3 regions of the Paramicrobacterium agarici genome follow, and region 1 is predicted to be linked to each of the others. Evidence: predicted binding sites of a transcription regulator. Region 1 holds the regulator's gene; each other region holds the start of a gene.
The links. Region 1 encodes HrcA, which represses chaperone genes, less so after heat shock. Its sites were predicted from a motif close to TTNGCACTCGNNNNNNNCGAGTGCNAA; they were not measured.
Positions count from the first base shown of each region.

Region 2: a site for HrcA is predicted at 6,844-6,870, ahead of ATJ78_RS14560 (Hsp20/alpha crystallin family protein). Genes of this name have one in related genera too.
Region 3: a site for HrcA is predicted at 6,999-7,025, ahead of groES (co-chaperone GroES). Genes of this name have one in related genera too.

Region 1 covers NZ_PDJE01000001.1:2,184,591-2,194,767, forward strand. Annotated here, with positions in the region: gene ATJ78_RS10680 (ComEC/Rec2 family competence protein) at 1-840, shown strand, start outside; gene holA (DNA polymerase III subunit delta) at 871-1,896, shown strand; gene rpsT (30S ribosomal protein S20) at 1,984-2,244, opposite strand; gene lepA (translation elongation factor 4) at 2,486-4,339, shown strand; gene ATJ78_RS10700 (DUF1990 domain-containing protein) at 4,344-5,000, shown strand; gene hemW (radical SAM family heme chaperone HemW) at 5,004-6,227, shown strand; gene ATJ78_RS16105 (DUF4870 domain-containing protein) at 6,229-6,918, opposite strand; gene hrcA (heat-inducible transcriptional repressor HrcA) at 7,095-8,120, shown strand; gene dnaJ (molecular chaperone DnaJ) at 8,205-9,305, shown strand; gene ATJ78_RS10725 (16S rRNA (uracil(1498)-N(3))-methyltransferase) at 9,307-10,035, shown strand; gene ATJ78_RS10730 (HIT domain-containing protein) at 10,071-10,177, shown strand, end outside.
Region 2 covers NZ_PDJE01000001.1:2,981,774-2,991,950, reverse strand. Annotated here, with positions in the region: gene ATJ78_RS15810 (FHA domain-containing protein) at 1-15, shown strand, start outside; gene ATJ78_RS14600 (haloacid dehalogenase type II) at 85-783, shown strand; gene ATJ78_RS14595 (succinate dehydrogenase iron-sulfur subunit) at 860-1,618, opposite strand; gene sdhA (succinate dehydrogenase flavoprotein subunit) at 1,621-3,438, opposite strand; gene ATJ78_RS14585 (succinate dehydrogenase hydrophobic membrane anchor subunit) at 3,446-3,895, opposite strand; gene sdhC (succinate dehydrogenase, cytochrome b556 subunit) at 3,910-4,329, opposite strand; gene ATJ78_RS14575 (mannose-1-phosphate guanylyltransferase) at 4,496-5,611, shown strand; gene ATJ78_RS14570 (hypothetical protein) at 5,648-5,905, opposite strand; gene ATJ78_RS14565 (DUF2795 domain-containing protein) at 6,003-6,266, opposite strand; gene ATJ78_RS14560 (Hsp20/alpha crystallin family protein) at 6,348-6,776, opposite strand; gene ATJ78_RS14555 (ABC-F family ATP-binding cassette domain-containing protein) at 7,155-8,810, shown strand; gene ATJ78_RS14550 (MFS transporter) at 8,845-10,177, shown strand, end outside.
Region 3 covers NZ_PDJE01000001.1:3,132,490-3,142,666, reverse strand. Annotated here, with positions in the region: gene ATJ78_RS15295 (holo-ACP synthase) at 1-262, shown strand, start outside; gene alr (alanine racemase) at 259-1,377, shown strand; partial or broken gene tsaE (tRNA (adenosine(37)-N6)-threonylcarbamoyltransferase complex ATPase subunit type 1 TsaE) at 1,374-1,805, shown strand; gene tsaB (tRNA (adenosine(37)-N6)-threonylcarbamoyltransferase complex dimerization subunit type 1 TsaB) at 2,136-2,753, shown strand; gene rimI (ribosomal protein S18-alanine N-acetyltransferase) at 2,750-3,214, shown strand; gene tsaD (tRNA (adenosine(37)-N6)-threonylcarbamoyltransferase complex transferase subunit TsaD) at 3,211-4,269, shown strand; gene ATJ78_RS15265 (DUF4190 domain-containing protein) at 4,303-5,271, shown strand; gene ATJ78_RS15260 (DUF4190 domain-containing protein) at 5,297-5,752, shown strand; gene ATJ78_RS15255 (THUMP-like domain-containing protein) at 5,757-6,944, opposite strand; gene groES (co-chaperone GroES) at 7,085-7,399, shown strand; gene ATJ78_RS15245 (HAD-IA family hydrolase) at 7,473-8,108, shown strand; gene rarD (EamA family transporter RarD) at 8,105-9,028, shown strand; gene guaB (IMP dehydrogenase) at 9,142-10,177, shown strand, end outside.

The DNA of each region.
Region 1 (10,177 bases):
CTCGCGTGTCTCTGCGTGTGCATTGGCATCTACGGCGGGACGGTCGCTGCACCGGCGCTGTCGACGAGCCTTCACCGTCCGCGGGACTGGATCGTTGCCGCGTGCGATATTGGCCAGGGCGACGCCGTGCTCCTCCGCGCCGGGGGCGGCGTGATTCTGGTGGACACGGGACCGGATCCGAAACTGGTCTCGGCGTGCCTGGACACTCTAGGGATCGAGAGAATCGACCTGCTCGTGCTGACGCACTATGACGCAGACCATGCGGGAGGAGTGCGCGGAATCGCAGAACGCACAGAACGGGCGTTCGTTCAGGCCGTGCATGACGAGGCGGGGGAACGTGCGACACAGGAGCTCCGGGCAGCGGGTGCGCATGTCGAGATTGTGACGGCTGGTGTCAGCGGCACGGTCGGAAACATCGATTACTCAGTGATCTGGCCAGAATCCCGCGAACTGACCGGGAATGCGGGAAGCCTCGTTCTCGACGCCGCTATTGACAGCGTTGACATCATTCTTCTCGGCGATCTCGGTGAAGACGAGCAGCGGGCCGTGCTTTCCGGGATGCCGGCCACCGGATACGCGGACATCGTGAAGGTCGCCCACCATGGGAGCCCAGACCAGTCCGCGGAGTTGTACCGACAGCTCGGAGCGACACTCGCCGTCATTTCGGTGGGAGCGGACAACACGTATGGCCACCCGGACGAGAAGACGCTCGATGAGCTGACCGCGGCAGGTTCCCGTACTCTTCGCACCGATCTGCGCGGCATGATCCTGATCTCGACGCGCAACGGCGACTTTGAGGTGTGGTCGCAGAAATCGGTCGGTGACAGTGGCGGCGGATAAGCTGAAGGGGCACGACGACGAAAGGCACAAGTGGCAGCGACACGACGCGGCGCGACGGCGAAAAGCTCGGCGAAGATTCCCCAGCTCCCCTGGCACGACGTTCGTCCGGCCCCCGTCGTCCTTGTGTCAGGGCCGCAAGACCTCTTCGCCGATCGCGCGATCAAGGGACTTCGCGACTTTCTGCGTGCCGAAGACCCCAGCCTCGAGATCAATGACATTGAGGCGGCGGCCTATCAGCCTGGCGAGCTCGTGACGTTGGCGAGTCCGTCGCTCTTCGCAGAGCCTCGTCTCATTCGAGTGAGCGGCGTCGAAAAGTGCACTGACGCGTTTCTGTCCGAAGCGATTGAGTACCTCGCAGCACCTGCCGAGAGCGCGTACCTGGTTCTGAGGCACGCCGGCGGCATGAGGGGAAAGAAGCTCCTCGACGCCGTGCGTGCCGCGTCAGGCGCAGCAATCGAGATCGTCTGCAACGACATCAAGAAGGATGCTGAGAAGTTCGATTTCGCCAAAGCTGAGTTCGCTCGCGCAAACAAGCGGATTACCCCCGGCGCGCTCCGCCAGGTCGTTTCGGCGTTCTCAGATGACGTCGCTGAGCTCGCGGCAGCCTGCCAGCAGCTCATCGCGGATTCGGCGGATCAGATCACCGAGGGCGTCGTCGACCGCTATTACGGAGGCCGAGTTGAGACAACGGCGTTCGCTGTCGCGGATATCGCGCTTGCCGGACGTACGGCCGAGGCGCTCGTCGGGCTACGGCACGCGCTCGATTCGGGGGCGGATCCAGTGCCTGTCGTGGCGGCGTTCGCGATGAAGGTGCGAGCGATGGCGAAGGTCGCGAACGCTCACGGCAGTTCAGCTCAGCTTGCGAGTTCGCTCGGAATGGCGCCGTGGCAGGTCGACCGTGCACGAAGGGACGCGCGCGGGTGGACTGACGAAGGACTCGGCCGAGCGATTCTCGCTCTCGCCGAGGCAGATGCTGCGGTGAAGGGCGCCGAGCGAGACCCGGTGTTTGCGGTCGAGCGTCTCATCGGCGTCATCGCGTCGCGTGGCGGGGTCTGATGCATCGTCGGCCTCACAGCATCCGCCCGAATGAACACAAGAACGGCCCCGCCAGAGCGGGGCCGTTCTTCTGTTGCGCGGTGTCGCTTAGAGGGCGTTCACCTTCTGGGCGAGACCGGCCTTGCGGTTCGCCGCCTGGTTCTTGTGAATGACGCCCTTGCTCACGGCCTTGTCGAGCTTCTTCGACGCGAGAGCGAACGCGTTGCTCGCTTTGTCCTTGTCGCCAGCTTCGACCGCCTCGCGCGTTGCGCGAACGAGAGTCTTGAGCTCGCTCTTGACCTGTCGGTTGCGCTCCTGCGCCTTGAGGTTGGTGCCGATTCGCTTGATCTGCGACTTAATGTTTGCCACGTTGTTTTGTGCTTTCGTTCGGTGTGTTCGGTGGTGCCGGTGGGGCGAGAGAGGGCGCTCCCGGCAAATCGTGCGGTTTCCGCCACACGCAAGCCAACGCCCAATACTACCAGCTTCAATGTGCTGATGGCACCACACGGCAGGTCGGGCCGCCGGACGTGCGTCGGGATGGTCTTCGTGTGTCTTTCATCGTCGGCGTGGGAGAATAGTGCTTTACCGACGGTACAGAGTAAGGAACGCGTTGAGCCCCAGAGCAGCCGTGGCCCTCGAGCCCGCCGCTACCGACCCTGCATTCATTCGCAACTTCTGCATCATCGCGCATATCGACCACGGAAAATCGACACTCGCCGATCGCATGCTGCACCTGACCGGCGTCGTGGCCGATCGGGATATGCGCGCCCAGTACCTCGATCGAATGGATATCGAGCGCGAACGAGGCATCACCATCAAGAGTCAAGCGGTGCGCATGCCGTGGGCCAAAGACGGCGAGACGTACGCCCTGAACATGATCGATACGCCGGGTCACGTGGACTTCACCTACGAGGTATCGCGCTCACTCGCCGCGTGCGAAGGAGCGCTCCTGCTCGTCGATGCAGCACAGGGAATCGAGGCACAGACGCTCGCGAACCTCTACCTGGCTCTCGAGAACGATCTCGAGATCATCCCGGTTCTGAACAAGATCGACTTACCGGCCGCGGATCCTGACAAGTACGCTGCCGAGTTGGCGAACCTCATCGGCGGATCACCGGACGATGTTCTGCGCGTCTCGGGCAAGACCGGGGCAGGGGTCGATGAGCTTCTCGACCGCGTCGTCGGCACCGTGCCCCCTCCGGCGGGAGACGAGAACGCTCCAGCACGCGCCATGATCTTCGACTCGGTGTACGACAGCTACCGCGGCGTCGTCACGTACGTGCGAATGGTTGACGGCGACCTGCGCCCACGACAGAAGGTGCAGATGATGTCGACGAACGCGACTCATGAGCTCCTCGAGATTGGCGTGTCTTCGCCTGAGCCCACGCCGAGCGCTGGGCTCGGCGTTGGAGAGGTGGGCTACCTCATCACTGGGGTCAAAGATGTACGGCAATCCCGCGTGGGCGACACCATCACCGATGCGAAGACGTCTGCGGCCGAGCCGCTTCCCGGATACACCGATCCGAAGCCTATGGTGTTCTCGGGACTGTACCCAATTGACGGGGCGGACTACCCGGATCTGCGAGACGCCCTCGACAAACTCAAACTGTCGGATGCCGCGCTCGTGTACGAGCCCGAGACATCCGTCGCGCTTGGATTCGGCTTTCGGTGCGGGTTCCTCGGGCTGCTGCACCTTGAGATCGTGAGTGAGCGACTCAGACGCGAGTTCGGGCTTGATCTGATCGCGACAGCGCCCAGCGTCACCTACGAGGTCGTCACTGAAGATCAGCGCTCGGTGATCGTGACTAACCCCAGCGAGTTCCCCGAGGGCAAGATCAGTTCGGTATCAGAGCCCGTGGTCAAAGTGGGCGTCATCGCACCGAAGGAGTACGTCGGCGCGATCATGGAGCTGTGCCAGTCGCGTCGCGGAAGCATGCTCGGTATGGAATATCTCGGTGAAGAGCGCGTCGAGATTCGATACAGCATGCCCCTCGGCGAGATCGTCTTCGACTTCTTCGATCACCTGAAGAGCCGTACCCAGGGCTACGCGTCGCTCGATTACGAGCCGATGGGGGAGCAGGAGGCGGACCTCGTCAAGGTCGACATTCTGTTGCAGGGTGACCAAGTGGATGCTTTCAGCGCGATCGTTCATCGCGAAAAGGCCTACGCATACGGCGTGCTGATGACGGAGAGGCTCAAGAAACTCATTCCGCGTCAGCAGTTCGAAGTTCCCGTGCAGGCCGCGATTGGATCGCGTATCATCGCTCGCGAGTCGATCCGCGCCATGCGGAAGGACGTTCTCGCGAAGTGCTACGGCGGCGATATCTCGCGAAAGCGCAAACTGCTTGAAAAGCAGAAAGAGGGCAAGAAGCGCATGAAGATGGTGGGTCGTGTCGAGGTGCCTCAAGAGGCCTTCATCGCTGCGCTGAGCGGTGACACAGAGTCGAAGAAAGACAAGAAATAGGCACATGCGCCGGTCCAATTTCGAAGACCAGCCAACGGACTACGCGGCCGTCGGAGCGACACAGGCCGCCGACCTGCTGCAGTACCCGCCCGACGGGTACGCGCCGTATGAAGATTCCATCAAGATCGGAAGCGGCGACGAACGGTTCGCCGCGGCATCCGCTTCTGTGCTCTCGTGGGAGGTTCTTCGGCTCGCGGGCATCACTGTCTCGGACATTGAACGCGGATCGGGCGATGCCTATCAGGCTGTTCGCTTTGCGGAGGACGGCACGCCGCTGGGACGCGGCACCGAACGCACCGAAGACCGGTTCGCGTCCGATGGCACGCCGTACATCACGTCGGGTACGACCGCAGTGCTCTCTGGGCGCGTCGGCTCGTATTCCGTGCGGGGACACGTGCGCGTCGTGTACGTCGTTGAAGATCCGCGCCGTGTTGCGTTCGCCTTCGGTACCGTCAGCGGGCACTCGATCAGCGGTGAGGAGTCGTTCGCCATCGAGCACCGAGACGATGACAGCGTGTGGTTCACCGTGCGAGCATTCGTCAGGCCCGTCGGGGTGTTCTACAAGGTCTTTCCCTTCTTGCTTCTGCGCCGCCGGAAGCGACTTTCCTCGCAGTACTTGAGGGCGCTTTCGCCGGCCTGGGCGAGCGACGTGCGCGAGTAGATGGTGCCGTCAGAACTGCCTCTCGGAGCTCTCGCGCCGTCCGACGGCAGACTCCCGCTCTCAGCCGCCGTAGGGTCGGACGCGCGGGACCTGGGCATGTACGTGCACGTTCCGTTCTGCCGTGTGCGTTGCGGGTACTGCGATTTCAATACGTACACGGCCACAGAGCTCCGTGGCGCCCGCCAGGTCGACTACGCGGATGAGGCGCTTGATGAAGTGCGTCTGGCAGGACGCGTGCTCGCCGATCTCGGCGCGGCTCCGAGGACTCTCTCCACGGTGTTCTTCGGTGGTGGAACGCCGACGCTTCTCCCGGCGCGGGACCTGGGGCGGATGCTGTCGGGAATCCGCGAAGAGTTCGGGCTCGCCGCTGAGGCAGAGGTTACGACGGAAGCGAACCCAGACAGCGTCGACGAGCGCTACCTCGAAGAACTGGCGGCTGCTGGCTTCACGAGGGTTTCGTTCGGCATGCAATCGGCCGTTCCTCACGTTCTCGCAACGCTGGAGCGCACGCACGATCCGGCGCGGATCCCTGATGTGGTGGCAGCTGCGCGCAATGTCGGACTCGATGTGAGTCTCGATCTCATCTACGGGACGCCGGGGGAGAGCCTTGACGATTGGAAGCGCTCGCTCGAGCACGCGATTCAGCAGCGCCCAGACCATCTCTCCGCCTATGCGTTGATCGTCGAGGACGGCACGAAGCTCGCGAGGCAGATTCGGCGAGGCGAGGTTGGAAGCCCCGACGACGATCTCGAGGCCGACATGTACGAGCTTGCCAACGACATGCTGGCTGAGGGCGGCTTTGGCTGGTACGAAGTCAGTAACTGGTCAACGTCACGCGAGCATCGGTCGCGGCACAATCTTTCCTACTGGACCGGACAGGACTGGTGGGGAATCGGGCCTGGTGCACACAGTCACGTCGGCGGTGTTCGCTGGTGGAACGTCAAGCACCCGGCGGCGTATGCCAGCCGTCTTGCTCAATCAGAATCGCCGGCTGCAGGTCGCGAGGTTCTCGACGACGAGACCCGCCGCATGGAGCGCATACTCCTCGAAACGCGCATCAGGAACGGGCTGCCGATCGATGTGCTCAGCCCGACGTCGCGACACGTTGTCGCCGAACTCATCGCCGACGAACTCGTGAACGCAGAAGCCGCCCTTCGCGGCCGCGTTGTGCTGACCGTGAGAGGGCGGCTCCTGGCTGACGCCGTCGTTCGGCGTCTCACTGATTGAGTTACTTGATGAAGCGGAAGTTGACCGGGTAACGGTACGGCTGACCGCCCTTGACCTTGACTCCGCCGATGATCGAGAAGATCAGGTTGAGGATGTACGGGAGCCAGCTCAGCAGGGAGAACAGAGCTGAGATTCCGCCGATCGCGGCGAAGCTGCCTCCGGCGATCATCGACGTCACCACGATGCCGCTGAGGATGCCGATGATAATTCCCCAGGCGATCGACACGATCAGGAACGTGATCTGCCAGTTGAGCGCTTCCTTGGCCTCTTGTCGAACGAACGGTCCACGATCCTTGAACACGAGGTAGATGATGAGCGATGGCAGGATCGCAAGCACGCCGCCGAAGTGCGACCACATTGCCCACATCTTGTCGTCCTGCGGCGTCAGTGGCTGCGCGCCCGGTGCCTGAGCATATTGGGGCTGCCCGTAGGGCTGCTGGCCCTGGTGAGGCGGCTGCTGCCCGTACTGCGGTGGCTGCTGCCCGTAGGGCTGCTGACCCTGCTGGGGTGGCTGCTGCCCATACTGGGGCGGCTGCTGCTGCCCGTACTGCGGCTGTTGCGGCTGACCATACTGCGGCGGTTGTGGCTGCTGCCCGTACTCGGGCTGCTGGGGTGGTGTCTGTGATGGCTGGCCGTGCGTGTTGGGCTGCTGATTCGGATCAGCAGGTTGCGGTGCATTCGGGTCAGTCATTGCTTCGCCTTTCGCTTGTGAAGTTCGCTTGCCGGCGAACGCTCGTGTCACGTCCTTTGCAGAACTTAGGAGTAAACCTACAGACACCGCGTCATGCCTGCAATTGTCCGCGCCGCTTTCACACGGACTAAGATTGGCACTCAGGGAGAACGAGTGCCAGAGAGGAGGCAAAACCGGTGGTTTCCGAACGCAGTCTCGACGTGTTGCGGGCAATCGTCACGGACTTTGTCTCCTCGAGGGAACCCGTCGGCTCGAAGAGCATCGTGGATCGCCACCAGTTCGGCGTCTCCGCGGCTACCATTCGCAACGACATGGCGCAGCTTGAAGAAGAGGAGCTGATCGTTGCTCCTCACACATCATCAGGGCGCATCCCGACAGACAAGGGCTATCGCCTTTTCGTCGACCAGCTCACAGACAAGCGACCGTTGTCTCCGGCCCAACGGCGCGCGATCGAGATGTTTCTGGAGCCGTCGGCCGATCTCGATGATGTTCTGCGTCGAACGGTGCGGCTGCTCTCACAGCTGACCAATCAGGTAGCGCTCGTGCAGTACCCATCGTTCGCGCGAGCGTCGGTGCGCCATGTGGAGCTGGTCAGTGTGAGCGAGTCGACGCTGCTCGTGGTTGTCATCGTCGACAACGGGCGCGTCGATCAGCGGCTCGTGGAGTCGCGCCGCACGCTCGACGATGACGAGATAAACCGCATTAAGGTCGAGATCAACGACATCGTCTCGGCTCAGACCGTCAATACGGCCGCAACCCGCTTGATGCAGCAGGGTGAGGACGATGCCTCTGCTGACGACGGGGAACTCGCTGACGCGGTTCGGAGTGTCGTTCTCGAAGTTCTTGGTCACTATCGTGAGGATCGACTCGTGATGGCGGGGGCCGCGAACCTCGCGCGCACCGAGGCCGACTTCTCGGGAAGCATCTTTCCCGTGCTCGAAGCCCTCGAGCAGCAGGTCGTACTCTTACGGCTCTTCGGCGAGATGCAGGCTGATCAGCTCGGCGTATCGGCGAGCATCGGGCGGGAGAACGCGCCGTTCGGACTTGACGAGACCAGCATCGTCACGAGCGGTTATCGTTCCTCTGCTGGCGAAATCGCCCGTCTCGGAGTTCTTGGACCCACGAGAATGGACTACGCGGGAAACATCACGGCTGTGCGAGCCGTCGCCCGCTACCTGACTCGGCTTCTCGAGGTCGAGTGACACGACCCGCATGCGCGACTTCGCGCACAGAATTGCACACCTGCCGGACGAGCCCGCCCGGCACACGACGAGGAAAGGCCACGAGTGGCTGACCACTACGAAACACTGGGCGTCTCGCGCGACGCCTCGGCCGAGGACATCAAGAAGGCGTATCGGAAGCTCGCGCGTCAGCTGCATCCCGACGTCAACCCGAGTCCTGAGGCAGCGGAGACCTTCAAGAACGTCACCCACGCATACGATGTGCTCAGCGATGCCCAGCAGCGGGCCGAGTATGACGCTGGGGGCAGGAACCCCTTCGGCGGCGCAGGAGGCTTCGGCGGATTCGGGGATATCTTCGACACGTTCTTCGGCGGAGGAGGCGGCGGGCGAGGCCCCCGCTCTCGGCAGGAGCGAGGAGAAGATGCTCTTCTGCGTATTGAGGTCGATCTTGTGGACGTCATGTTCGGTACCACAAAGCAGGTCGAGGTCGATACCGCGGTGCTCTGCGAGACGTGTGAGGGATCCTGCTGTCAGCCGGGAACCTCTCCTGTGACGTGCGACATCTGCCATGGGACCGGTCAAGTGCAACGCACGGTTCGCTCCCTGCTCGGCAACGTCGTCACAGCGAGTCCGTGTGGTTCGTGCCGCGGATACGGCACCATCATCCCGAACCCGTGCGTGACCTGCCAGGGACAGGGTCGCGTGCGAGCCCGCCGTACCGTCTCGGTCGACATTCCCTCGGGCGTCGATACGGGACTGCGTCTGCAGATGCCGGGCAGCGGAGAAGTCGGGCAGGGAGGCGGTCCCTCCGGAGACCTGTATCTTGAGATCAAAGTGCGGCACGACGACGTCTTCAGCCGCAACGGCGATGACGTGCTCTGCACGCTTGAAGTATCGATGGCCGACGCGATTCTCGGAACAACAAGCACGATCAAGGCGCTCGACGGTGACGTGGATCTCGAGATCCGGCCTGGTGTGCAGAGCGGCGACGTTCTCGTGATCAAGAGCCGCGGCATCACAGGCCTGCGCAGCACGACCAGGGGTGACCTTCGCGTCGGAGTGCAGGTCGTCACGCCGCAGAAGCTCGATCACAAGGAGCGGGACCTGATCCGTTCGTTCGCTGAAAGGCGCCGAGAGCCGAACCCCAAACTCGCGCATTTCCAGCAAGGACTTTTCGCCAAGCTGCGTGACCGTTTTGTGAGCTGATGTGAGCAGCGTCTTTATCGATGAGGCGCTCGTCGACGCCACGCGCGGCGGGCTCCTGACGCTGACGGGCGCCGAGGCCAAGCACGCTGTCACCGTGACGAGAGTGCGCGTCGGCGAGCGGGTCCTGGTTGGCAACGGTCAGGGTCTTCTGGTGCGCTGCGTGGTCGAGACCGTGCAGACAGGCGAGGTGATCTTGAACGTCGAAGACGTCGCCACCGTCGACCAGCGTCACCCGCAGATCACGCTCGCGCAGGCTCTCGCGAAAGGAGACCGTGATGAGCGCGCTGTTCAGATGAGCACAGAGCTGGGGGTGACGTCGATCATCCCGTGGCAGGCGCGCCGCAGCGTTTCGCGGTGGGACTCTGCGAAGGCGTCGAAGGGAGTACAGCGCTGGCAGACGATCGCTCGCGAAGCGACGAAGCAATCGCTGCGAGCGCACATTCCGCAGGTGCGGCCCCTTGAGAGCCCGGTCACGCTGGCAGCCTATGCAGCAACTCAGCGGATGCTCGTGCTCGACCCCGAGGCAACAACGCCGCTCAGCAGCATCCGTCTCGATGATCGCCCGCTGCTTCTCGTGGTAGGACCGGAAGGCGGAATCGACGGGGCGGAGATGCGCCGTTTCGCGGATGCTGGAGCCGAACGCGTTCGCCTTGGTGCGAACGTTCTACGGACCTCGTCGGCCGGGCCAGCCGCCCTCGCCGTACTCAACGTCATATCGGGGCACTGGTAGGTCGCGCGTGCGCCCCGGTTCCGTAGGATAGAAGCATGACTAAGTCGACACCGAGCGTCTTCAGCCGCATCATCGCACGTGAGATTCCGGCGACGATCGTGGCCGAGAACGACAAGCTGATCGCGTTCGAGGACATCAAACC
Region 2 (10,177 bases), 800 kb from region 1:
GTTCCGCTTCGCTGACCCGCCTCGCGTGCGCGCCGTGCGTCGTGGGTATGCCACGATCGTCTGGTGACAGGGAACGGAGGCCGCATGGCGCAGCTCAGAGATATTGACGTCGTGGTGTTCGACGTTCTCGGTACGATGGTCGATGAGCCGCGCGGCATTCGGCAGGCGATCCGCGAGGCGTCCGAATCCGTGGGCGACATCGACGCGCACGTGCAGCTCTGGCAGCAGCACGTCGAAACCGCGCAATCCGCCATGGCGAGCGGTGAGCGGCCGTACGCAGACACCGACGTCGTCGACGGCGAGGCCGCAGCACGTGTTGCCGACCGCATGGGCGTCTCAGATCTCGCGGTGCGCGAGCGGCTTGCCCGGGCGGGACACCGGCTGCCTCCCTGGGCGGATGCTGCCTCAGGCCTCGGTCGTCTTGCGCAGTTCTACCCCGTTCTCGGTCTGTCGAATGCGAGCACCGCGGCACTGCTTCAGCTGAATGCGCACGCGGGACTGCGCTGGCACCAGGTTCTCTCGAGCGATGCGGTGAAGGCGTACAAACCGGCCGCAGAGGTGTATCGTCTCGCGATCGATGTGGCCGGCGTCGCGCCGGAGCGCGTTCTCATGGTCGCCGCTCACGCGTGGGATCTTCGCGGTGCACAGGCCTGCGGAATGCGCACCGCGTACGTCGAACGGCCCGTGGGCGATCCTCCGACAGCATCCGACATCTTCGACGGCGAATTTCGCAGTCTGGACGAGCTGATCTCTGCACTCACCGAGAGTGTGCGACGCCGCTGACCGTCCAACACAAACGGGCCGGCGCCCTCGAAATTCCGAGAACGCCGGCCCAATTCTGGAGCGGGGAGCAGAAAGCCTACGGCTTGCCGCGCATGATCGCCTGCTTGACCTCGGCGATGGCCTTGGTCACCTGGATGCCGCGGGGGCACGCCTCGCTGCAGTTGAACGTGGTGCGGCAGCGCCACACGCCCTCCTTGTCGTTGAGGATGTCGAGGCGCACCTGCGCGTTGTCGTCGCGCGAGTCGAAGATGAAGCGGTGCGCGTTGACGATCGCCGCCGGGCCGAAGTACTGACCGTCGGTCCAGAACACGGGGCACGATGACGTGCATGCCGCGCAGAGGATGCACTTCGTGGTGTCGTCGAAGCGCGCGCGGTCGGCGACGGACTGCGTGCGCTCCTTGCCTGCGCCCGGCTTGCTGTTGGCGACGAGGAACGGCTGCACCTCGCGGTACGACTCGAAGAACGGCTCCATGTCGACGACGAGGTCCTTCTCGAGCGGAAGCCCCTTGATGGCCTCGATGTAGATGGGCTTTGAGACGTCGAGGTCCTTGATGAGCGTCTTGCATGCGAGCCGGTTGCGGCCGTTGATGCGCATGGCGTCAGACCCGCAGATGCCGTGGGCGCACGAGCGGCGGAACGTCAGAGAACCGTCCACCTCCCACTTGATCTTGTGCAGGGCATCGAGAACGCGCTCGGTCGGGAGCATCTCGACGTCGAAGTCCTGCCAGTGCGGTTCGGTATCGGCATCCGGATCGAAACGGCGGATGATGAGCGTCACCGTGAAGGTCTGCGTCGGGTCGTTCGACACCGGCGCCTCTTCCACCACCTGCGACATGCCTAGTACTTCCTCTCCATTGGCTCGTAGCGTGTCATGACGACGGGCTTCCAGTCCAGGCGAATGTGATCGGCAGCATCCGCCGAATGCGGGTCGCCGGTCAGGTACGCCATGGTGTGCTTCATGTAGTTCTCGTCGTCGCGCTTGGGGTAGTCGTCGCGCATGTGGCCACCACGCGACTCCTTGCGGTTGCGCGCTGAGAACACGACGACCTCGGCAAGGTCGAGCAAGAACCCGAGCTCGACGGCCTCGAGCAGGTCGGTGTTGAACCGCTTGCCGTGGTCTTGAATCGAGATGTTCATGTACTTCGTGCGCAGGTCGTGAATGGTCTGCGTGACTTCGTCGAGCGTGTCGTCGGTGCGGAACACCTGAGCGTTCTTGTCCATCTCGTCTTGCAGCGTCTTGCGCAGCGCGCCGATGCGCTCGGGGCCGTCGCCGTTGCGGATGCGTTCGAGGGTCTCGCGCACCTCCTTGGCCGGATCCTCGGGCAGCGGAACGAACTCCGCCGTCTTGACGTACTCGACGGCGTTGTTGCCCGCGCGCTTTCCGAAGACGTTGATGTCGAGAAGCGAGTTGGTGCCCAGGCGGTTCGAGCCGTGCACCGAGACGCACGCGCATTCGCCCGCGGCGTAGAGTCCCGGAACGACGGTGTCGTTTGTCGCGAGAACCTCGGCATTGGTGTTTGTCGGGATGCCGCCCATGGCGTAGTGAGCGGTCGGCATCACTGGAACCGGCTCGGTGACCGGATCGACGCCGAGGTACGTGCGCGCGAACTCCGTGATGTCGGGAAGCTTGGTCTCGAGAACCTCGGCGCCCAGATGCGTGCAGTCGAGCAGCACGTAGTCCTTGTTCGGGCCGGCGCCGCGCCCCTCCTGCACCTCTTGCACCATGCTGCGCGCGACGATGTCACGGGGAGCGAGGTCTTTGATCGTGGGGGCGTAGCGCTCCATGAACCGCTCGCCCGAGGCGTTGCGCAGAATCGCGCCCTCGCCGCGGGCACCCTCGGTGAGCAGGATGCCGAGCCCCGCGAGGCCCGTCGGGTGGAACTGGAAGAACTCCATGTCCTCGAGGGGGAGTCCCTTGCGCCAGACGATGCCGACGCCGTCACCCGTGAGCGTATGCGCGTTCGACGTCGTCTTGAAGATCTTGCCGAATCCGCCCGTCGCGAAGATGATCGCCTTCGACTGGAAGACGTGCAGCTCTCCGGTCGCGAGCTCGTACGCCACGACACCGGCGGGCTTCTTCTCGCCTTCGACCTCGGCCATGACGATGTCGAGAACGTAGAACTCGTTGAAGAAGTTGATGCCGAGCTTGACGCAGTTCTGGAACAGCGTCTGCAGAATCATGTGTCCCGTGCGGTCCGCCGCGTAGCAGGCTCGGCGAACAGCCGACTTGCCGTGGTCGCGGGTGTGGCCGCCGAAGCGCCGCTGGTCGATCTTGCCCTCGGGGGTGCGGTTGAACGGCAGCCCCATGTTCTCGAGATCGATGACGGCGTCGATCGCCTCTTTCGCGAGAATCTCAGCAGCATCCTGGTCGACGAGGTAGTCGCCGCCCTTGACGGTGTCGAAGGTGTGCCACTCCCAGGTGTCCTCCTCGACGTTCGCGAGCGCGGCCGCCATGCCACCTTGAGCGGCGCCCGTGTGCGACCTCGTGGGGTAGAGCTTCGAGATGACGGCGGTCTTCGCGCCGGGGCCGGCCTCGATGGCTGCGCGCATTCCCGCGCCGCCTGCGCCGACGATGACGACATCGAACTGGTGATAGTGGATGCCGCCGACGACTGTCGAATCGGCGGATGACGATGGTGCAGCGGTGGTGGACATTGGTGAGTTAGAGCCCCTTACAGATCGAGGGAAGCAGGTCGGCAGGAGACCCGGCGGGGCACGGGTCAAACGTGAAGATCACGAGCGTGCCGAGCACGAGCAGCACGACGACGGCGACGAGAATCGCGATTTTCAGGGTTCCGCGCATGCCGCGGCTGTGGGCGTAGTCGTTGACGAGCGTTCGCATGCCGTTGCCGCCGTGAATGAGAGCGAGCCACAGCATCAGGCCGTCCCAGACCTGCCAGAACGGATCGGACCACTTTCCGCCGACGAACGCGAAGTCGATGGCGCTGACTCCGTCGCCCACCATGAGGTTCATGAACAGGTGCCCGAAGATCAGCACGATCAGCAGCACGCCCGACGCGCGCATGTAGATCCAGCCCCACTTCTCCCAGTTCGTTCCCGACGAACGGTTCGCGCGAGCCGGTGTGCGGGGAGCTTCGATTGTTTGCGACATGTCGTTCCCCTCTTCTAGTGCCCGAAGACGTTGATCAGGTGCCGCGGCACGAAAGCGAGCATGGTGATGACCCAGACGGCGATGACGATGTAGAACATGGCGCGCTGGTAGTTCGGCCCCTTCTTCCACAGGTCGATCAGAATAATCCGGATGCCGTTGAACGCGTGGAACACGATGGCGCCGACGAGAGCGACCTCACCGAGCCCCATGATCGGAGTCTGGTACGTGCCGATGACGGCGTTGTATGCCTCGGGCGAGACCCGCACGAGTGCGGTGTCGAGAATATGCACGAGGAGGAAGAAGAAGATGGCGACACCGGTAATCCGGTGCAGGACCCACGACCACATGCCCTCGCGACCACGGTACAGAGTTCCTGCCGGACGCTTCGACGTGGTAGCTGACACTGGTGGAGTCCCTGCAGTCTTCGCTGACACGGAACGACCCTCCCTGACGGTTCGCATTGTGCGTCGGCCGGACGGCCGGCGAGCGCATGGCGCTGACTCCCAGTCTATGCCGCTCTGAGGGCACTCTGCCCCTTAGGGGACCCTTAGTGTCTCGATGTCGAGATAGTTCTGCGGGCGGTGCCGGTACCGTGGAGTCATGACGAACGCCTCACGACGCTTTTACAGCGTGATCCCCGCTGGCGGCATCGGTTCGCGGCTGTGGCCGCTGTCGCGTGCGGACGCGCCCAAGTTTCTGCACGACCTCACGGGCTCGGGCGTCACGCTTCTGCGTGCGACGTGGGACAGGCTCGCTCCCGTCGCGGGCGACGATCGCATCATGGTCGTGACCGGCCGCGCGCACCGCGGCGCTGTCGAGGCGCAGCTGCCCGAGATCAGCGACGCCAACATCGTTCTCGAGGCCGACCCCCGGGATTCCACCGTCGCGATCTGTCTCGCCGCCGCCATTCTGCAGCGCAGGGAACCCGACGTGATCATCGGGTCGTTCGCCGCGGACCACGTCATTCGAGGGGACCGGCTTTTCCGCGCTGCGGTACAGCAGGCGATCACCGCTGCCGAAGCGGGATACATCACCACCATCGGCATCCGCCCCACCGAGCCCGCGATCGGCTTCGGCTACATCAAGGCGGGCGACGCGCTGAACATCGACGGTGCTGATGGGACCATGAGCGTCGACGCCTTCGTCGAGAAGCCCGACATCGAGCGGGCGCGGGCGTACCTCGATGACGGCGGGTACTTGTGGAACGCGGGAATGTTCATCTCGCGCGCCGACGTGCTGCTTGAAGAGCTTGCGAGCAATGAGCCGGAGCTGCATGACGCGATCCTGCAGCTGGCCGAGGCGTGGGACGATCCGACGACGCGCGGTCCCGCCGTCGACCGGTTGTGGCCGAAGCTCAAGAAGATCGCGATCGACTATTCCGTGGCAGAGCCGTCGGCCGCCAAGGGCCGCATGGCCGTGGTTCCCGGTCATTTCGGATGGGACGACGTCGGGGACTTCGCCTCGCTCGCGAAGCTCAATTCGAACGGGCTCTCGAACGATCTCGCGATTCTCGGTGAGAACGCTCGTGTGCTGGCGGATGCGTCGAGCGGCATTGTCGTGTCGCACAGTGATCGCGTCGTGAGTCTCATCGGCGTGAAGGACATCGTCGTCGTCGATACGCCGGATGCACTTCTGGTCACGACGAGCGAGAACGCGCAGCGGGTGAAGGGCGTTGTTGACGCACTCAAGATCTCGGGCCGCGACGACGTGCTCTGACGGCGCTCGCGAACCGGAAGCTCAAGCGCAGTGATGTTATCGGGCGAAGTGGCGCTTTGCCTCAGCCAGGCTCGGGAAGCTGTACCTTCGTACTCCCCGGCCGAGGACGAGGGTTTCGTAGCGGTTGCCGCAGCGTTCAATAAATCCGAGCACGCACGGAGCGTCATGTTCGGGTAAGCGTGTGTCGATCACTCGCCATTCACGATGCGACAGTGCATCGAGCCGGATGTCCTCGAGTGACGGCGGTGCCGTGGTGCCGCGACCCGGGATTTGAGGTTCGGCAACAAGCGACATTTCACTCTCCTCGGTCTTGCGTCGTGCAAGGCGGGACGTTTCCCGCCCGGCCTCTGCAACTTCTTAGTGTGGACTCCCCGCTGAAGCCGCGGGGTCGTTAAACGCTGACCACTTCTCTCCCGGCTGGGGAGGCGTTCTGCTGGTTGCGTGTCTGCCGTGCCGACGCGGTGCTCGACGTGGCGAGCGCACGTCGGATGTCCCAGCGGCTGGAGAAGAGTCGGCTTTCCAGGTGCTCCAGCAGTTTTCGATCGGCGGTGGAGAGGCCTTCCGCCTTCGCTTCGCGGAGCAGGTCGTCGCGGTCACACGGGTACTCCATGTCCTGCAGGAACATTGTCATCTGAGTCGACAGGATACGTTTCATCGTTCTCACCTCACATCGTCATTGAAAGGATGCTGTGCGGGGGAGCGGTAGCCGCTCCCCCGCGAATGGCGATGGCGCCGGCTAGGCGTTAATGGCCGCCGGCGCATCCGGGGCGCCCTGTTCGACCTCGATCTTGCGGGGACGCGCTCGTTCGGACAGCGGAATGATCAGACTGAGCACACCGTTCTGATACGAGGCGCTGATTCCTTCTGTGTCGATGCCCTCACCGAGGGTGAACTGACGCATCAGGCTTCCCCCAAAACGCTCTCGTGTCAGCCAGCGAACGTGCTCGCCCGACTCGATCGAGCGCTGAGCTCGAAGCGTCAGCAGTGAGCCATCGACGTTGATATCGATGGATCCGGGATCGATGCCGGGCAGATCCGCGCTGAGGATGTAGCGATCCCCGTCCAGATGCAGATCGACGGGCATTGCGCTCGGACCACGCGCGGAGTAGAAGATGCTCGACGCGACACGGTCAAGCTGGCTGAGCGGATCAAATGTCATCACCATTTCACTTCTCCCTTCGTGATCGAATGAGCACCTGAGTCCCGTTGACTCAGGTTTAGTAACAGAAATATTAGCACTCGAAGGCAGAGAGTGCTAGAAATCTCAGGAGGTGGCGTCGCCCTGAATGTCTTGTTGCAAACCTTGCTCCGAAAGGGCACGGGAGAGACACGGGCAAAGGCAGCTGTCTGAAACTCGTTTACTTTGCAGCATCCGTCGTCTATGCTCGTCGATCGTGAAGAACTAGCGCACTCCTGTCCGGTCCGCGTCCGAGGCTTGCCCGGCGGATTTCACTGACAGGCGCGCAAGGATTCTTCCTCTTGACACTCGATACGAGTAGCACTGTCATTGTGCGCGCGCCTGGCCGACCCCAAAGGGGACCAGATGCATACACAGACACTCAGACAGTCCACGGCCGCGCGACTCGATCACGTTCGGCTCGATGGCATTTCGCGATCGTTCGGCGACCGTCGCGTGCTCACCGATGTAAACCTCGTCGTCGCGCACAACGCGCGCCTCGGCCTGATCGGCGAGAACGGATCGGGCAAGTCGACACTGCTGCGCATTGCGGCGGGTGCCGACGAGCCCGACGCCGGAACGGTCGCGCGGCCGGCGCGCACCGGATTGCTGTGGCAGGAGGTGCCGCACGACGCCGACGACACTGTCGACGACCTGATCGAGCGCGCGCTCGCTGAGAACCGCAGAGCGGAGAAAGAGCTGACGGATGCTGCTGAGCAGCTCGACGGCACAGACGACGCCACCGAGCGTTACGCCAATGCCCTCGAGAACGCCGAGCGGCTCGACGTGTGGGGCGTCGACGCGAGGCGCGACCGCGTGCTCGCGGGGCTCGGGCTTGACAGCATCCGTCTGGATCGACGCCTTGACGCCGTGAGTGGCGGTCAGCGCAGCCGGTTCGCACTCGCTGCGCTTCTGCTCGAGCGACCAGATGCCCTGCTGCTCGATGAGCCGACGAACCACCTCGATGATTCCGCCGTGGCGTTTCTGCGCGACGAACTTATGGGCTGGAAAGGTTCCGTGCTGTTCGCCAGCCACGACAGGGCGTTCCTCGACGAGGTCGCGACAGGGCTCGTCGACATTGACGCGAGCCGTGCCGCCGTGGGAGAGGCGTCGCGGGCAACGGTGTTCGGAGGGAGCTTCACGGAGTACCTCGACGCAAAGCAGCTGGAGCGCGAGCGATGGGAGGCGCAGTTCGCCGCCGAGCAAGACGAGCTGAAGCGGCTGAAGTACGACGTCGATGTGGGCGCACGGCAGGTGAGCCATCGCCGCGGACCGACCGACAACGACAAATACATCGTGAAGTTCAAGCAGGCGCGCACTGACGGGGCGATCAGCAGGCGCGTGAAGGACGCTCGCGGGCGTCTCGAGGAGCTGCGCGAGAACCAGGTGCGCAAACCACCGAAGGTGCTGTCGTTTGCCGGTATCCCGACGGGGTCGCACGCGCTTGCCGACGGGGAAGCGCTGCTTTCCGTTCGCGATGTGAGCGTCGATGGTCGTCTCGACATCGACCGCGTGACCGTTGAACCGCGCACGCAGCTGCTCGTGACCGGACCGAACGGTGCGGGAAAATCGACGCTGCTGCATGTGATGGCCGGCGACCTGCGAGTCGACAAGGGGAGTGTGTCGCGCCGCCGCGGACTGAGGGTTCAGCTGCTCGAGCAGGATGTACGGTTCGCGCGACCAGAGGCGAGCGCGCGTGAGCTGTATGAGAAGGCACTTGGCGCCAAGCGCGCCGCGCAGCTGCCGCTCTCGTCGCTCGGGCTCGTGGCCCCGCGCGATCTGGACCGGCCTGTCGGCAGCCTCTCGGTGGGGCAGCAGCGACGCGTGGCACTCGCGCTCATCATCGCGAAGCCGCCGCATCTGTTCCTGCTCGATGAGCCGACGAACCACCTGTCGCTCGCGCTCGCCACCGAGCTCGAGGAGGCTCTGGGCACGTATCCCGGTGCCGTGGTGATCGCGAGTCACGACCGGTGGCTGCGGCGGCGCTGGCGCGGGCAGGAGCTGGCGTTGCATCCGGCGTAGGAGCGGCGGTCTGCGAGCGCGGCAGAATAGGGGGATGCCGCGCTCGCAGACCCTCAACCGGCCGCTCGCGCTGCTGGTCGCCGCCACGTTCTTCATGGAGAACCTCGACGGCACCATCATCCAGACCGCTGCGCCAGCCATGGCCGCCGACTTCGGCGTGCGCGCCGTCGACATCAACCTCGCCATGACGGCGTACCTTCTCACCCTCGCGGTCGGCGTTCCCGCCAGCGGATGGCTCGCCGACCGCTTCGGCACGAAGCGCGTCTTCATGGCAGCGATTGCGGTGTTCACAGTCGCATCGCTGCTGTGCGCGTTCAGCCTGACGCTGCCGCTGCTCGTTGCGGCTCGCGTGCTGCAGGGCCTTGGCGGAGCGATGATGGTGCCGGTCGGACGTCTCGCCGTGCTGCGCGTCGTCGACAAGAGCGACCTTCTCGACGCCATGGCCTACCTCACGTGGCCGGCGCTGCTGGCTCCCGTGATCGCGCCGGCGATCGGCGGAATCTTCGCCGACACGATCGGCTGGAACTGGATCTTTCTCATCAACATTCCGCTCGGCGCTGCCGCGATGATCGCCGCGGGCAGGCTCGTTCCGGCGGGGGAGATCGCGCAGCGGCATCCGCTCGACATTGTCGGGTTCGCCCTGCTTGGCGTTGCGCTTGCCGCCCTCGTGCTCGGCATGGAAGAGCTCGGCACGAGCCTGGTCGCGGCGCTTCTGCTGCTGGCGCTCAGCATCGTCGCCGGCGTGCTCGGGGTGTGGCGGATGCTGCGGGCAGCGCACCCGCTGCTGCGATTCGACTCGCTGCGCATTGCCACATTCCGCGTGGGCAACGTCGGCGGTGGAGTGTATCGTCTGCTGATCAGCGCGGCGCCATTCGTGTTCACGCTGATGTTTCAAGAGGGATTCGGCTGGAGCGCGTCGCTCGCCGGCATCCTCGTTGTCGCCGTGTTTGCCGGAAACATCATGATCAAGCCCGCGACGAGCCCGCTCATTCGGCGGTTCGGCTTTCGCGCCGTGATCGTGGGCAGCAACCTCGCGGGCGCCGCCGTTTACGTGTGGTGTGCGTTTCTGACGCAGCAGACGCCGCTCGTGGTCATCGCTGTGGCGCTGTTTCTGAGCGGCGTCTTTCGCTCGATCGGGTTCAGCGGCTACAACTCCGTGCAGTTCGCCGACGTCGAGCCCGAGCACACGAACGAGGCGAACACCCTCGCCTCGACGATGCAGCAGGTGGCGACGGGACTCGGTATCGCCGTCGCCGCGCTCATCGTTCGCATCACGACGGGTGTCGCCGACGTCGTTGACCCGGCAGATGTTGGGCTCGGCTATCGGTGGGCGTTCCTCGTCGTTGCCGCGATGCTGCTGTTCCCCA
Region 3 (10,177 bases), 950 kb from region 1:
GCCGCTGCGCTCACTCGCGGGGCGCTATGCCGCGAAAGAAGCGCTCATCAAGGCGCTCGGCGGCTCAGACGGCGTGCGCTGGCTCGACGTCGTCGTCGACAAGACCGACGATGGTGACCCGTTCTTCACGCTCTCGGGAAGCACCGCCGACGCCGTTGCCGCGCGTGGCATCACGTCGCTGCACGTGAGCATGAGCCACGACGGGGGAGCGGCGATCGCCTTCGTCGTCGCCGAGAAAGAGACCCCGGGAGCCTTGCAGTGAGCGCGTTCCGCGAAGCAACGATCGATCTCGCGGCGATCGCCGGCAACCTGCGCACCCTGCGTGGATCGACGCAGGCGACGAGTGTTCTCGCCGTCGTGAAGGCCGACGCGTACGGTCACGGCGCTGTTCCCGTGGCGCGCACTCTGGCGGATGCCGGAGCCGACATGCTCGGCACGGCCGACATCGACGAGGCTCTCGTGCTGCGCGACGCCGGAATCACGGCGCCGATCCTCTGCTGGCTGCACGGCCCCGACGCGGACTTCGACGCCGCGCTCGCCCACGACATCGAGGTCGCCGTGTCGAGCGTCGCCCAGCTGAACGCTGTCGCCGACGCGGCGCGGCGCGCGGCAGCATCCGCTGTGCCCATTCAGATCAAGATCGACACGGGGCTCAGCCGCAATGGCGTGGCTCCCGATGTCGCCGGCGCCGTCTTTGCACGCGCCGCCGAGCTCGAGGCCGAGCGCGTGATTCGCGTGCGCGGCCTCATGACGCACGTCTCGAATACGGCGCCCGCCGAAGACCTCGCGCAGGTCGCGCTGTTCACCCGGCTCGTCGACGATGCACGGAGCGCCGGGCTGCGCCCCGAGGTGCTGCATGCCGCGGCGACGGCGGCGGCGCTGCGCATTCCGGAGTCGCGCTTCGACATGGTGCGGCTCGGCATCGGCCTCTACGGGCTCACACCCTTTGACGACGAGACGAGCCAGCAGCTCGGCATCCGCCCCGCCATGACACTGCGCGCACCGGTTGCTGCGGTGCGTCGTGTCGCGGCAGGCGCGGGCGTGTCTTACGGATTCACGCATCGCACAGAACGCGAGACGACTCTCGCGCTGGTTCCGCTCGGCTATGGCGACGGCGTTCCGCGCCAGGCCTCGAATGGCGGCACGGTCGCGATCGGCGGCCGCATCTTCGGCAACGTCGGCCGGGTCGCCATGGATCAGTTCGTCGTCGACGTCGGCGACGAGCCGGTCTCGGTCGGCGACGAGGCTGTGCTGTTCGGCGATGCCTCGCGCGGGGTTCCCAGTGCGGACGACTGGGCGAATGCGGCATCCACCATCAATTATGACATCGTCACGCGCATCGGTCCCCGTGTCGCGCGTCGATACGAGGACGCATGATCGAGATTCCATCGACGACAGTCTGCGCGACGACCGACGAGATGCATGAGCTCGGTGTCGAGCTCGGCCGGATGCTGCACGCCGGCGATCTGCTCGTGCTCACCGGACCGCTCGGCGCCGGAAAGACCACGCTGACCCGCGGAATCGGCGAGGGTCTCGGCGTGCGTGGCCCCGTCACGAGCCCGACGTTCGTGCTGGCTCGCACGCACCCGAACCTCGCGGGCGGTGCGCCGCTTGTGCACGTCGATGCGTATCGGCTGAGTGACGCGGTTGAGCTTGACGATCTCGACATCGACTTCGAGCGCAGCGTTGTGGTCGTCGAGTGGGGCCGCGGCATGCTCGGGGGCGTTGCCGAGCAGTGGCTCGAGGTCGAGATCGAGCGTCCGACCGGAGCGGCGGGGTCGGTCGCCGACTCTGCCCCCGATGTTTCCACCGGTACCGTCGACTCTGCCGCAGCATCCAACGTCAGTAAAAGTGAGTTGCAGGAAGTGGCTGCTGATTCATCGACGGAGGACGACCATTCTCTGCAAGTCACTTTTGGGGCAAGGGCTGGGGCAGAGGCAGAGGCAGAGGCAAGGGCGGGGGCAGAGGCCGAAGCCGGGGCCGAGGTGGACGAGCCGCGCATCGTTCGGGTGAAGCGTGTGCGCGCGGGGGACGGCGCGGAAAACAGCGTGCGCACAGGGGACGGCGCGGAGAACAGCGTGCGCACAGGGGACGGCGCGGAGAACAGCGTGCGCACAGGGGAATAGGCTGGATACGTGCTTCTCGCCATCGATTCGTCACTCGGAACATCGGTCGCCGTCGTCGACTATGAACGCGGCATCATCGCCGAGCGCAGCATCCACGACACCCGCAGGCATGCCGAAGTCGTCGGAACTCTCATGCGCGAGGTTCTCGCCGAGTCGGGCGTTGAGACCTCTGAGCTTTCGGGTGTCGTCGCCGGAATGGGTCCGGGCCCGTTCACGGGACTGCGCATCGGCATAGCGGCCGCACGAGCCTTCGCATTCGGTGCGGGCAAGCCCGTCGCACCGGTCGTCAGTCACGACGCCGTCGCCCTCGAGTGGTACGCCTCGGGCGGAGAGGGCGAGCTGCTCGTCGTCACCGACGCGCGTCGGCGCGAGAACTACTGGTCCCGATACTCGGGGACGGATGCTGCGAGGCTGCCGATCCGCATCGACGGCCCCGGCCTCTCGAAGCCGCACGAGATCGTCGTTGGCGCAGCGACGCGCCACGAGGTCGATCGCGTATCAGCGGGCCATCTCGGACTCGTCGCCGAATATACGTGGGCGGCAGGACGCCCCTTCGCCGCAGATGAGCCGCTGTATCTGCGGTCGCCAGACGTCACGCCGTCTGCCGGAAAGCGCGTGACCTCGTGACCGAGTTTCGTGCGGCGACGGCGAGCGATCTCGACGCCATCATGCAGCTCGAACGCGCGACCTTCGCTCCGGACGACTGGTCGAGCGAGAGCATGCTGCGGGAAATCGAGAGCGAGCATACGACGTATCTCGTGATCGTCGACGACGACCGTCTCGTGGGCTATGGCGGCGTTCTCGCGCCGAGCGGAAGCACCGACGCCGACATTCAGACGATCGCCGTCGACCCGAGCCATCGGCGCACCGGTCTCGGGCGCGAGCTCATGACACGGCTCATCGCGCGAGCAGCATCCACAGGGGCGAAAGCCGTGTTTCTCGAGGTCCGCGCCGACAATCCGGGCGCCCAGCAGCTCTACCAGTCGCTCGGATTCGCCGTGCTCGGGGTGCGGCCCCGGTATTACAAGGGCGGCATCGACGCCGTCGTCATGAAACTCGATCGCCCCGACGAAGCAGGAGCAGCATGAACCGCGACACCCCACTCGTGCTCGGCATCGAATCGAGCTGCGACGAGACCGGAATTGGCATCGTCCGCGGCTCGACGCTGCTGTCGAACACCATCTCGTCTTCCATGGAGCAGCACGCGCGCTACGGCGGCGTCGTTCCCGAGGTCGCAGCGCGCGCCCACCTCGAAGCCCTCGGCCCGGCGCTCACCGCCGCCGTCGACGAAGCGCAGATCGAACTGAGCGACATCGATGCTGTCGCCGTGACGAGCGGCCCGGGTCTCGCGGGGGCGCTCATGGTCGGCGTCGGTGCGGCAAAAGCGCTCGCGCTCGCTCTCGATAAGCCGATCTACGCCGTGAACCACCTCGTCGGGCACGTTGGCGCCGACATTCTCGACGACATAGGCGAGCCCTTCGAGTACCCGGCCGTCGCGCTGCTCGTCTCGGGCGGCCATACGTCGCTGCTGCTCGTTCGCGATCTGACGAGCGACGTCGAGCTGCTCGGCGAGACCATCGACGACGCCGCGGGCGAAGCGTTCGACAAGGTGGCGCGCATTCTCGGCCTGCCATACCCGGGCGGGCCGCAGATCGACAAGGCCGCAGCCGAGGGCGACGCCACGGCAATTCGCTTTCCACGCGGGCTCAGCCTTCCCAAAGACATGGCGAAGCACCGCTACGACTTCTCGTTCTCGGGCCTCAAAACGGCGGTTGCGCGGTGGGTCGAGCAGAAACAGGATGCTGGCGAGGCAGTGCCCGTCGCCGATGTCGCCGCCTCGTTCCGCGAGGCCGTCGCCGACGTGCTGCTGACGAAGGCGATCGCCGCGTGCCGCGACCACGATGTGCCGCGGCTGCTGCTCGGTGGCGGCGTCGTCGCGAACGCGCGCATCCGCGAGCTCGCCGCAGAGCGCGCCGCCGCCGCGGACGTCGCCCTGCGCATTCCGCCGCTGTCGCTCTGCACCGACAACGGTGCGATGATCGCCGCTCTGGCGGCGCAGCGCATCATGGCCGGCTTCGAACCGTCAACGCTGGAGTTCGGGGCAGACTCCACGCTCCCGGTCACCGATATTCAGGTACCGTGAGACAACACCGCTGCAACCGCGAGGAGACGTTTGATGACTGAGCCCAACGATCGCGAGAACCCGGCTGTGCCACCGCGTCCGCCGCTGCCGCAAACACCGCCGGCTCAGAACGATGGAACGCGGCCGCACGACGCGGGCCAGAACGCTGGCGATGGAGCGCAGCAGCAGCCAGGCCAGACCCCCGCTCAGAACCCGCAGGCTCAGAACCCGCAGGCTCAGAACCCGCAGGCTCAGAACCCGCCTCAGAACCCGGCTCCGTGGGCACGACCGGCCGGCGCGCCGCCCGCGCAACAGCAGCAAGCTCCGCAGCAGCAAGCCGCTCCGCAGCAGCAAGCCGCTCCGCAGCAGGCGGCGCCCCAGCAGCAAGCCGCTCCGCAGCAGGCGGCGCCCCAGCAGCAAGCCGCTCCACCGCAGCAGCAGCAAGCTTCGCAGCAGTTCGCTCCGCAGCATCCGGGTGCGCAGCCCACTCCTCCGCAGCAGAGTCACGCCCCGTACCAGCAACCCGCTCCGAGCTATCAGCAGTCCGCTCCGCAGCACCCCGCACCGCAGGGACCGCACGGGGCACCGCATCCTCAGACGTCGCCATACACGCAACCTGCCCCGCAGCAGCAGCCGGCACCGTCCCCATACCAGCAGGCGCCGCAGCAGCAGACGGCGCAGCCGTACTTCCAGCCCACGCCACAGGGTGCACCGGGGCAGCCGCCGCTCGTCGGCCCCGGCGGAGCAATGCCCGCAGCCCAGCCTGTCTCTGCGCCGAAGTCGCACAAGAGCCGCACGGGGCTCACGGGTCTCATCTTCGGCATCCTCGGCGTGATCGGCGGCGTGTTCTTCGGGTGGGCGCTTCCGCTCGCGATCGTCGGCATCGTTCTCGGATTCAAAGCCCGTTCGAAGCCCGACGACGACCGCACGTTCGCGCTGTGGGCCATCATCACGGGCTTTGCCGGCACGCTGTTCTCGGTCGGATGGTTCGTGTACAGCATCCTTTATCTCGTCATGAGATGATCGGTACGAGGGGAGATCACAGACAATGAGCGATCCACAGCAGGGCCACGAGAACCAGCAGCCCGCGTATGGACAGAACCAGCAGCCGAGCTACGGTCAGCAGGCGCCAGCGCCGACGTACGGACAGCAGCCTCACGGCCAGCAGCCCTATGGTCAGCAGACGACACCGCCACCCGGGTACGTGCAGCAGCCATACGGTCAGCAGCCGTACAGCGCGTATCCGCCTCAGCCCGGCACGAACGTTCTGGCGATCGTTGCCATCATCTCGGCGTTCTTCATTCCGATCGCCGGGATCATCTGCGGCCACATCGCCCGCAAGCAGATTCGTGAGACGGGGGAGCAGGGCGACGGCCTCGCTCTGACGGGACTGATCCTCGGCTACGTGTTCACGGCGATCATCGTCGCGATCATCATCATCTACATCGTGTTCTTCGTGGTCCTTCTCGGCACCGTCGGCATGTCGGGCGCGTACTACACCTGATCGGTCAGACCCGCTCGACTACGAGCGCCGTGTGCCGCCCGGCGACGCGCGTCAAGACAAGAGTCGCGCTCGCCGTGCCGCGCGGATTGAGCCGTTTGCGGAACGCGGCGGGATCGATGTCGACACCGCGCTTCTTGATCTCGAGCGTGCCGATGTCGTTGCCCTTGACCCAGCGTCGCAGCACCTTCTCGTCGAGCGGCAGCCGTTCGACGACTCTGAATGCCGTCGCGAACGGCGTCGCTGTGTGCGCGTCTGAGGTCAGGTAGGCGATGCCCTCGCTGATCGGCCCGGCCTCGAGCTGACGGGCGAGATCGCCGATGAGCCTCGCACGAATGACCGCGCCGTCGGGTTCGTAGAGGACCGCGCCGAGGTCGCGAACCGGCTCGTCAGCACTGTCTGCCGCGGCGGTCAGCTCGGGCGAGCCGTCATCGCTCAGCACGAGCGCAGCCCTCGTGATGCCGTCGCGCGCGAGCGAACCCGACCACAGCATGAGTTCGACGACGCTCCCGTCGACGCTGACCCACTGCGCCTCCATGTCGTCGGGGATCAGGTCGCGGTCGAATCCCGGACCGAGCTTGATGCCGGTCGGCATTCGACGTGCCACCTCGAAGACCGTATCGAGGTGCGGAGAGTAGTCCGCCGGGTCGGTGATCCGCGTCGTCTCCGCATGCCCCGACGTTCGCCTCGCCGGATCGAAGAACACGGCGTCGACGTCGCTCAGATCGGTGTCTTCGGCACGCCCGCGAACAACATGCGCCGAGGCGAAGGGCGCGAGGTTGTGCGTGGCGATTGCCGCCGTCACCTCGTCGGCCTCCACGGCAGTGACAGCGATCTGCATGGCAGCCATCGCCATTGCATCGCCGCCGATACCGCAGCCGAGATCGGCGACGCGGCTCAGATTGCTCGCAAGATACCGCCCCGCGTGCATGGCAGCCGCGCGAATGCGCGTCGCCTGTTCGAGCCCGGCCTGCGTGAACAGCATCCGTTCGGCGAACTCGCCGAATTTGACGCGGGCGCGTGCACGGAGGCGTGACTGTGTGAGCGCTGCGGCGACCAGATCGGGATCGTGGCCCGCCTTGCGCAGGCGAGTGACCGTTGCGACGATGTCTCCCGCGGTGTCCTGACCGGCAAGCTCATCGAGAAGAGCCATGCCGTCGGGGGTGAGCAGAGAGGCGAGCTCGGCGCGTTCCATCCGCCCAACATATCAATGCGCCCGATCTCGCCGAGAGCGAAACCAGACGCGGAGTTGGCACTCACGTTGCACGAGTGCCAGCGCATCCGTAAACTTGCAATTAGCACTCGGATAGTGAGGGTGCTAACTCACGTCTTCTTATGAGAAAGAGGTCAACCGTGTCGGTCTCCATCAAGCCGCTCGAGGATCGCATCGTCATCAAGCAGGTCGAGGCAGAGCAGACCACCGCGTCTGGTCTGGTCATCCCTGACACCGCCAAGGAAAAGCCGCAGGAGGGCGAAGTCGTGGCCGTTGGCCCCGGCCGCATCGACGACAACGGCAACCGCGTTCCGCTCGACGTCACCGTCGGCGACCGCGTTCTCTACTCGAAGTACGGCGGCACCGAGGTCAAGTTCGGCGCTGACGAGTACCTCGTGCTCTCGGCCCGCGACGTTCTCGCGGTCGTCGAGCGCTAAACGACGCACAGCACTAAGGGTCCGGGTGATCATCACCCGGGCCCTTGTCTGTGGTTCGCCGTAGACTCGTCATATGGCTGTGTCACAGGTGTTCGTCTTCGACATCGACGGCGTCATCCGCACCTTCACACCCGAGCGCATGGCGGCGAGACTCGACGCAGAGCTCGGACTTCCGGTCGGCATCATCGAAGACGCCGCATTCGCCGACCCACTTGGGCGCGCCCTTGTCGAAGGCCGCATGACGCGGGCGGAGTGGGTTGACGAGGTCACCGAGATGATTGCCAGGACGGCGCGCGATGCGGATGCTGCGCGCTCGATCGTCGCCGAATGGGCGACAGATATCGGGCAGCTGATCCCCGAGACCATCGAACTCATCGACGAGCTCAGGCAGGAGCATCCCGTTTTCGCATTGACGAACGGAACCGACCGCACGGCGCACGAACTCGACACCCACGGCATCGCTGACCGGTTTCATCGCGTGCTGAACTCTCACGAGATTGGCGTCGCGAAGCCCGCGCCCGACTGCTACGCGCGGGCCCATGCGCTCATCGAGCAGACCCTCGGCAGCGCCGTGTCACCAGCATCCGTGCATTTCACCGACGACCTCTCCGCGAACATCGAGGCGGCTGCGCAGTTCGGCTGGCGAGCCGTGCAGTTCACGGATGCTGCGGCGCTGCGCTCCTCGCTCGCGGCCGAGCTCGCCTCGTGACGCCGGCTGCGAGCCAGGGCTCCCGCTCCGGATTTCTCTACGCGGCATCCGCGTACCTGCTCTGGGGTGCGCTGCCGCTCTACTTCGTCATTCTCGAACCGGCAGGGCCGTTCGAGATCGTGGCGATGCGCATTCTGTTCTCGCTCGTGTTCTGCGGCGTTCTGCTGAGCATCCTGCGCGACTGGCGCGGATTCTTCGCGCTGTTCCGGTCGAAGCGCACGATGCTGTTCATGACGCTCGCCGCAGTGTTCATCTTCATCAACTGGCAGACCTACGTCATCGCAACGCTCACAGGCCACGTGATCGAGGCGTCTCTCGGCTACTTCATCAACCCCATCGTCACGGTGCTCTTCGGCGTCGTCTTTCTGCGCGAGCGACTGCGTCCGCTGCAATGGGCCTCCGTCGGAGTGAGCGGCATCGCGGTTCTCGTGCTGTGGGTCGGCTACGGCAACTTTCCGCTCATCGCGCTGATTCTCGCGTTCTCGTTCGGGCTGTACGGTCTGATGAAGAACCGGGTGGGCGGCAACGTCGGCGCCATTTCCGGCCTCACGCTCGAGACGCTGTTTCTCGCCCCGGTGGCGGCCATAGTGCTCGTCGGAGTCGCGGCAACGACGGGCATCGTGTTCGGCACCGCTGGGGCCGGTAACACAACGCTTCTCGTGGCCTCGGGAATCGTCACCGCTGTTCCGCTGCTGCTCTTCGCGTCAGCATCCCGCCGCCTGCCTCTCGTATACATGGGTCTGTTCCAGTACGTCACGCCGCTGCTGCAGTTTCTGGTCGGTGTGTTCATTTTGCGCGAGCCGATGCCGCCCGAGCGTTGGGCCGGCTTCCTTCTCGTCTGGGCGGCGCTCGTGCTGCTCACGATCGACATGGTGAGGCGCGCGCGGACGGCGCGGCGTCGTGCGCGCAGCATGGCCTGAACGTTCGCAGACATAAACACAGCCCCGCGGTGGTTACCATGGATTACCGGCGTCGACCAGCACCGCTCCGCCGGGAATTCTCGGACACTCAATTCGCCTTGCGAAGGGACGCTATGGACACCTCGGATCCGTTCGGCTACATCGGTCTCACCTACGATGACGTGCTGCTGCTGCCAGCGCACACGAACGTGATTCCGAGCGAGGCGGATACGTCGTCGCGCCTGACGAAGAACATCACCGTTGCCACTCCGCTGCTCTCGAGCGCGATGGACACGGTGACGGAGTCGCGCATGGCGATCGCGATGGCGCGTGAGGGCGGCATCGGCATCCTTCACCGCAATATCTCGATTGCCGACCAGGCCGAGATGGTCGACCGCGTCAAGCGCAGCGAATCGGGAATGATCACCAACCCCGTGACGACCACAGCAGACGCGACCGTCGCCGACGTCGACGAGCTCTGCGGGCAGTTCCGCGTTTCCGGGCTGCCCGTCGTCGACGAGGCAGGCGTGCTCAAGGGAATCGTCACCAACCGCGACATGCGCTTCGTCGATGACGACAAGAAAGCATCGACGCCGGTCTCTGCCGTGATGACGAGCGAAAAGCTCATCACGGCGCCGGTCGGCACGAGCCCCGAGCAAGCGATCGAGCTGCTCGCAAAGCACCGCATCGAGAAGCTGCCCCTCGTCGATGACGCCGGAGTGCTCAAGGGGCTCATCACCGTCAAGGACTTCGACAAGAGCGAGAAGTACCCGCTCGCCACGAAAGATGCCTCGGGCCGCCTGCGCGTGGGCGCGGCGATCGGCTTCTTCGGCGACGCGTGGGAGCGCGCGTGTGCGCTGCGTGACGTGGGTGTCGACGTGCTCGTCGTCGATACAGCGAACGGCGACTCCGAGGGCGTTCTCGAGCTCATCCGCCGCATCAAGGCAGACGAGAGCTTCGCGTCTGTCGACGTGATCGGCGGCAACGTTGCAACAGGCGACGGTGCGCGCGCCATTGCCGAGGCTGGGGCGGATGCTGTCAAGGTCGGCGTTGGCCCGGGCTCCATCTGCACGACGCGCGTGGTCGCCGGTGTTGGTGTTCCGCAGGTCTCCGCTGTGTATGAGGCGTGGAAGTCCGTGCGCGATCTCGACGTGCCGATCATCGCCGACG